Regions from separate parts of the Halobacillus sp. AWM4_238 genome, predicted to be linked through region 1. Evidence: a T-box and tRNA genes for the amino acid it is inferred to sense, from the RefSeq annotation. Region 1 holds a T-box; the other holds one or more tRNA genes.

Region 1 (3,391 bases):
CCGATGGGAGCTTGGTATCATGCGACAAAGCACGCGCTTGAAGGGTATTCGGACTGTCTGCGCTTGGAAGTAGCCCCGTTCGGGATTGATGTCGTTGTCATCCAACCGGGCAGCATTGAAAGTGAGTGGACGGGCATCATGTTGGATCATCTTCAGAAAACGTCTGGTACATCGGCATACAAAGACATGACAAGGTCTTTTGTGAATATGACGAAGAAAATGACGGGATCCGCCTCTTCACCAGCTGTAATTGCAGAAACAGTGAAAAAAGCGATCGAAGCGAAAAAGCCAAAAACAAGGTATGCGGCCGGAAAATATGCGAAGCCTTATATGTTCTTAAGAAAAGTTGTCCCTGACCGGATGTTCGACCGCATTTTCCATTCCATGATGAAAAACTAATCAGGATAAAAATGGAACTTCATAGATGAATCCGCAAGACGATAAAAAAGGATGAGACGTGTTCGTGTCATCCTTTTTTATTTTTAAGTGAAGAAGAAGGGAAATTGTGAAAAAAAAGCGAAAGGGTAAAGAAGATCGGATGGAAAATCGGTTCACGGACTACGATGCGACACAACCGGATGGGGGCGCATATTTTGAAGAGAAGTTTGGAAAAGAGCGTGACCGTTAGACATACATAAAGCATCTTTGAACATAGCTGGAATATTCGCTTTTCCTAAGTGAAAACTATAAAAAAAGGAGGTGGAAACATGGAAAACACACCCTTTCATTACGATGGGCGCTCTCCTTTTAACAAAGAGGAAGTACCGAACGAGGCGTTTATGCTGACAGATGAAGCAAGAATGAACATAGCGGCAAATCCTTACCTCTCTGATGGTAAGGCGGAGCAGGAATAATCGCCATACTTATGCATCCACCCAGATTTGGGTGGATCTTTTTTTTAGTAAGAATGACCGTTTTAATCCAAACTAAACTATCTTTAATCGAAAGGTAGGATACGTATGGCAAAGGTTTTATACATTACAGCACATCCCCACGACGAGACGGCGTCCTATAGCATGAGTGTGGGAAAAGCATTTATCGACACGTACAAAAAAGTAAATGCAGGAGATGAAATCATTCACGTTGACTTGTACCGGGAAGAGATTCCGCACATCGATGCCGATATCTTCAACGGGTGGGGAAAACTGCAGTCGGGGGAGGAACTTTCGGAGGTGGAAAAAAGGAAAGTCGAGCGCCTGGGAGAGCTGTGCGATCAATTTGTCTCGGCTGATAAATATGTTTTCATCACCCCGATGTGGAACTTCTTGTTTCCTCCTGTGATGAAAGCCTATATCGATTCGGTGGCAGTCGCGGGCAAAGCTTTTAACTATACCGAGCAAGGCCCAGTCGGTTTATTGACAGATAAAAAAGCGTTCCACATCCAGGCTTGCGGGGGGATTTATTCAGAGGGACCTGCGGCAGGTATGGAAATGGGGCATCGGTATTTGAACATCGTGATGCAGTTCTTCGGCGTTCCTTCCTTCGAAGGCATTTTTGTCGAAGGACATGCGGCAAATCCGGATCAGGCGGATGAAATCAGAGAACATGCGATTGCAAGAGCGAAAGACGCGGCCCAAACGTTTTAAGTATTTCTAATAAGCCCTAAAAGAAAAGATTCAGAAAAAAACGTTGACATCTTTTGCCTTTCCGCGTAACATAATCCTAACTTTAATACCTACGGCAATGACAGAAACCCAGTAGTGAAGAGATCCCTGTCGTCAGAGAGTCGACGGTTGCTGCGAGTCGATACACATCTTTTCATGAATTACCTTCTGGAGCTTCTTTTACGAAAACTCAGGTGAGTAGTGGAAGACGGTAAATCCGTTATCTTTTTGAGTGGAGGATGAGTTGATTCATCTTTAACTTGGGTGGTAACGCGTGAAGAAGACACGTCCCATGAAGGGGCGTGTCTTTTTTGTATTCTAAAAATGGGAGGTCTATAAGATGAACGATGCACAAAAAAGAGAACTGGAAAAGCAGTGGGAGGTTCTATCTTATGGTGTCTCCTCCATCATTCCAGAAATAGAGTTCAAAGATAAAATTGCCCAGTCGATTAAAAATGATCAGCCTTTAAAGGTGAAATTGGGGCTCGATCCAACGGCGCCAGATGTCCATCTTGGTCATACGGTTGTGTTGAATAAGTTAAAACAGTTCCAGGAATTCGGACACACGATTCAGCTGATCATCGGTGATTTTACCGGGAAGATCGGGGATCCGACAGGGAAGGCGACCGCGAGAACCGCTTTGACAGATGAAGAAGTGGAGCGGAACGCGAAGACCTACTTTGAGCAGTTTGGCAAAGTGATCGACATGGAGAAAGTAGAGCTGCATTACAACTCAAAGTGGCTTTCAAAGCTGGAGTTTTCGGAAGTATTGAAACTCGCGAGTACCGTGACGGTTGCGAGAATGCTGGAGCGCAATGACTTTCATAACCGGTACAAAGCGAATAAGCCGATCCACCTTCATGAGTTTTTCTACCCGGTCATGCAAGGCTACGATTCGTACGCTTTGGATACAGACATTGAACTCGGGGGGACCGATCAGGAATTCAATGTGTTGTTCGGCCGAAAGATTCAGGAGCACTACGGCAAGGAAAAGCAAGTCGTTTTGCTCATGCCGCTGATAGAAGGGCTTGATGGTGTGGAAAAGATGTCGAAGTCAAAAAGCAATTACATTGGCGTGGACGAACGGCCGCAGGACATTTTTGGGAAAACAATGTCCATTCCTGATGCGTTGATACCAAAGTACTTTGAACTCGTGTCCCCTTTGTCCATTGGAGAAGTGGAAAAAATAAAACGGGGACTTGAAGAAGGCGCGCTTCATCCGCGGGATGCCAAAATGGACCTCGCCGCTTTACTCGTTGACATGCTTCATGGTAAAGATGCGGCACGCGAAAGCCGAGAGCATTTCACTACTGTTTTTCAGAAAAAAGCGATTCCTGATGAGATACCCGAAGTGATGTGGGAAGGGGAAGATGACGTACGCGTCGTCGATCTCGTTAAGGATCTCGGCCTGCTGCCTTCCAAGGGCGAAGTGAGAAGGATGATCAACAATGGAGGCGTACGGATCAATCAGGGAAAACTTACGGATCCCAACCAGATGGTCAAAGTGACGGATGGCATGGTGGTTCAAGTTGGAAAAAGAACGTTTGTACGATTGAGAATTTCATAATGAATAGAGAGAAAAAGGGGAAATGAACGATGGATCGTGAGTTGTTTTTAGAGAAAGTAACGAAACATATGAGGGAAACGTATCAATGTCACACCGTATTTTTGTACGGTTCCTACCAATCCCGTGATTTCACGGATGAGAGTGATGTCGATCTGATCGGTTTTTCGGATGTGATGGAAACACAGAACAAAGTGGAAACGTTCAGTGGCAAGCTTCTGGA
Region 2 (3,391 bases), 2.8 Mb from region 1:
CGTACCGCAAACCGACACAGGTAGGCGAGGAGAGGATCCTAAGGTGAGCGGGAGAACTCTCGTTAAGGAACTCGGCAAAATGACCCCGTAACTTCGGGAGAAGGGGTGCTCCTCTGCCGAGGAGCCGCAGTGAAAAGGCCCAAGCGACTGTTTACCAAAAACACAGGTCTCTGCGAAGCCGTAAGGCGAAGTATAGGGGCTGACACCTGCCCGGTGCTGGAAGGTTAAGGGGATGCGTTAGCTTATGCGAAGCGTTGAACCGAAGCCCCAGTAAACGGCGGCCGTAACTATAACGGTCCTAAGGTAGCGAAATTCCTTGTCGGGTAAGTTCCGACCCGCACGAAAGGTGCAACGACTTGGGCACTGTCTCAACGAGAGACCCGGTGAAATTATACTATGTGTGAAGATGCACATTACCCGCGACAGGACGGAAAGACCCCGTGGAGCTTTACTGTAGCCTGATATTGAATGTTGGTACAGCTTGTACAGGATAGGTAGGAGCCTTGGAAGCCGGAGCGCTAGCTTCGGTGGAGGCGCTGGTGGGATACTACCCTGGCTGTACGGACATTCTAACCCAGGACCGTGATCCGGTCCGGAGACAGTGTCAGGTGGGCAGTTTGACTGGGGCGGTCGCCTCCCAAAAGGTAACGGAGGCGCCCAAAGGTTCCCTCAGAATGGTTGGAAATCATTCGCAGAGTGTAAAGGCACAAGGGAGCTTGACTGCGAGACCTACAAGTCGAGCAGGGACGAAAGTCGGGCTTAGTGATCCGGCGGTTCCGCATGGAAGGGCCGTCGCTCAACGGATAAAAGCTACCCCGGGGATAACAGGCTTATCTCCCCCAAGAGTCCACATCGACGGGGAGGTTTGGCACCTCGATGTCGGCTCATCGCATCCTGGGGCTGTAGTCGGTCCCAAGGGTTGGGCTGTTCGCCCATTAAAGCGGTACGCGAGCTGGGTTCAGAACGTCGTGAGACAGTTCGGTCCCTATCCGTCGTGGGCGTTGGAAATTTGAAAGGAGCTGTCCTTAGTACGAGAGGACCGGGATGGACACACCGCTGGTGTACCAGTTGTTCCGCCAGGAGCATCGCTGGGTAGCTACGTGTGGTCGGGATAAGTGCTGAAAGCATCTAAGCATGAAGCCCCCCTTGAGATGAGATTTCCCTTACCTATAAGGTAATAAGATCCCTCAGAGACGATGAGGTTGATAGGTCCGAGGTGGAAGCGTGGTGACACGTGGAGCTGACGGATACTAATGGATCGATGACTTATCTATCTGATTTCAATCAGTCGTGAAAAGTGTTTCTTTTTCAAAAAAGATGTTTCCTTATCCAGTTTTGAGGGTTTACCTCAAACTTTATATTGATGTGGTGGTGAAGGCGAAGAGGTCACACCTGTTCCCATGCCGAACACAGCAGTTAAGCTCTTCAGCGCCGATGGTAGTCGGGTTTACCCCCGTGAGAGTAGGACGCCGCCACATTGATTCTCTTTCCTTATTAATGCTTTTGATGAATGACATTATTCCAACGTAGCTCAGTGGTAGAGCAATCGGCTGTTAACCGATCGGTCGTAGGTTCGAATCCTACCGTTGGAGCCACTTGCTTCCATAGCTCAGTGGTAGAGCACTTCCATGGTAAGGAAGGGGTCGCCGGTTCAAATCCGGCTGGAAGCTCTGAGAAACAAACATGCACATGGCCCGTTGGTCAAGTGGTTAAGACACCGCCCTTTCACGGCGGTAACACGGGTTCGAATCCCGTACGGGTCACCACTTATCGGAGGATTAGCTCAGCTGGGAGAGCACTTGCCTTACAAGCAAGGGGTCGCAGGTTCGAACCCTGCATCCTCCACCATTAATTTCATATGCCGGCCTAGCTCAACTGGCAGAGCAACTGATTTGTAATCAGTAGGTTGGGGGTTCAAGTCCTCTGGCCGGCACCACTTATTTAGTCAAAGTGGAGGGATAGCGAAGTTGGCCAAACGCGGCGGACTGTAAATCCGCTCCCATCGGGTTCGTAGGTTCGAGTCCTACTCCCTCCACCATTTTTTTCTTTGACTATAACGGCTGACATCCTTGATCAGCTATTTTTTATGAAAATTAACATTCCTTGTATAATGATCTTTAGATGGTTCATACTATTTTTGTAACTGTTGGGCCATAGCCAAGCGGTAAGGCAACGGTTTTTGGTACCGTCATGCGCTGGTTCGAATCCAGCTGGCCCAGCCATTTTCTAAAAGATGTTATACTGGATATAATAATGTGAGCCATTAGCTCATCTGGTAGAGAAGGCGTAAACCTCATTGAATCTTCTTCCTTGTAGGCTTTGCGAGGAGCGTATGCTTCACCGAGAAATCTATCAACGTAACGAGCACATTGCTTACAAAATAATGAGCATTATGTTTTCATATGAGCCATTAGCTCAGCTGGTAGAGCATCTGACTTTTAATCAGAGGGTCGAAGGTTCGAATCCTTCATGGCTCATCTTTCAATTTTATATGCGGGAGTAGTTCAGTGGTAGAACACCACCTTGCCAAGGTGGGGGTCGCGGGTTCGAATCCCGTCTCCCGCTCCATATGGGGCCTTAGCTCAGCTGGGAGAGCGCCTGCTTTGCACGCAGGAGGTCAGCGGTTCGATCCCGCTAGGCTCCACTCTATGAACCTGACATCAACTTTGATGTCAGGTTTTTTTGTTCATCTGAGCTCTTATCCACCATTCTGTCGGTGGTAAGAATCGATGTAGGATATTGCTTGTTTATCGACCTCCATCCAAGTAAAGATGGAAGTAGAATGCGATTGTTTTTCACGCACAAACGACCGACTAATATATGGAAAAATATACTGAACCTTGTAAACATGCATGATTACATACGTTTTCATACTCTATCTCGTATATATATGCACAAACATGTCCAGTTGAGTCATTCTAGGAAAAACGGATACAATGATAAGTAGAGAAAAAAGGAGGAACTTTGATGAATAAACAGCTTTCAGTTATCGGTGTACCTATGGATCTTGGACAGATGCGTCGAGGCGTAGATATGGGACCGAGTGCTATTCGTTATGCAGGTATGGTTGAACGTCTAGAGCAATTGAAATATAACATTGAAGATCTAGGGGACATTGAGATTCCTCGTCCGAAACACAATACAGATGAGAAGCAGGATAACTTACGTAACTTAAATGAAATCGCTGAAGGAAGCCGCCGACTTGCTAAAGCGGTTGATGAAGTTGTAGAAAATAAGCGTTTCCCACTTGTGCTTGGGGGAGATCATAGTATCGCAATGGGGACTCTTGCGGGAGTTGCGAAACATTATGAGAATCTCGGAGTCATCTGGTACGATGCTCATGGTGATTTAAACACAGCCGACAGCTCTCCATCTGGAAACATTCATGGGA

What was found. A T-box is a leader RNA that pairs with one kind of tRNA and senses whether it is charged. The one in region 1 lies ahead of tyrS (tyrosine--tRNA ligase), so its partner is inferred to be a tRNA-Tyr.
Region 2: it encodes a tRNA-Tyr, which carries the amino acid that the T-box ahead of tyrS (tyrosine--tRNA ligase) is inferred to sense. The anticodon was not compared.

What each region holds. Positions count from the first base shown of each region.
Region 1 is NZ_JBSWSY010000002.1:393,383-396,773, forward strand. It holds gene ACXACN_RS02075 (oxidoreductase) at 1-399, shown strand, start outside; gene ACXACN_RS02080 (hypothetical protein) at 506-628, shown strand; gene ACXACN_RS02085 (hypothetical protein) at 708-854, shown strand; gene ACXACN_RS02090 (FMN-dependent NADH-azoreductase) at 960-1,586, shown strand; T-box leader at 1,675-1,900, shown strand; gene tyrS (tyrosine--tRNA ligase) at 1,945-3,171, shown strand; gene ACXACN_RS02100 (nucleotidyltransferase domain-containing protein) at 3,201-3,391, shown strand, end outside.
Region 2 is NZ_JBSWSY010000002.1:3,197,160-3,200,550, forward strand. It holds rRNA gene ACXACN_RS15925 (23S ribosomal RNA) at 1-1,274, shown strand, start outside; rRNA gene rrf (5S ribosomal RNA) at 1,365-1,478, shown strand; tRNA gene ACXACN_RS15935 (tRNA-Asn) at 1,521-1,595, shown strand; tRNA gene ACXACN_RS15940 (tRNA-Thr) at 1,599-1,670, shown strand; tRNA gene ACXACN_RS15945 (tRNA-Glu) at 1,692-1,766, shown strand; tRNA gene ACXACN_RS15950 (tRNA-Val) at 1,773-1,848, shown strand; tRNA gene ACXACN_RS15955 (tRNA-Thr) at 1,861-1,936, shown strand; tRNA gene ACXACN_RS15960 (tRNA-Tyr) at 1,953-2,038, shown strand; tRNA gene ACXACN_RS15965 (tRNA-Gln) at 2,148-2,222, shown strand; tRNA gene ACXACN_RS15970 (tRNA-Lys) at 2,405-2,477, shown strand; tRNA gene ACXACN_RS15975 (tRNA-Gly) at 2,494-2,568, shown strand; tRNA gene ACXACN_RS15980 (tRNA-Ala) at 2,572-2,644, shown strand; gene rocF (arginase) at 2,968-3,391, shown strand, end outside.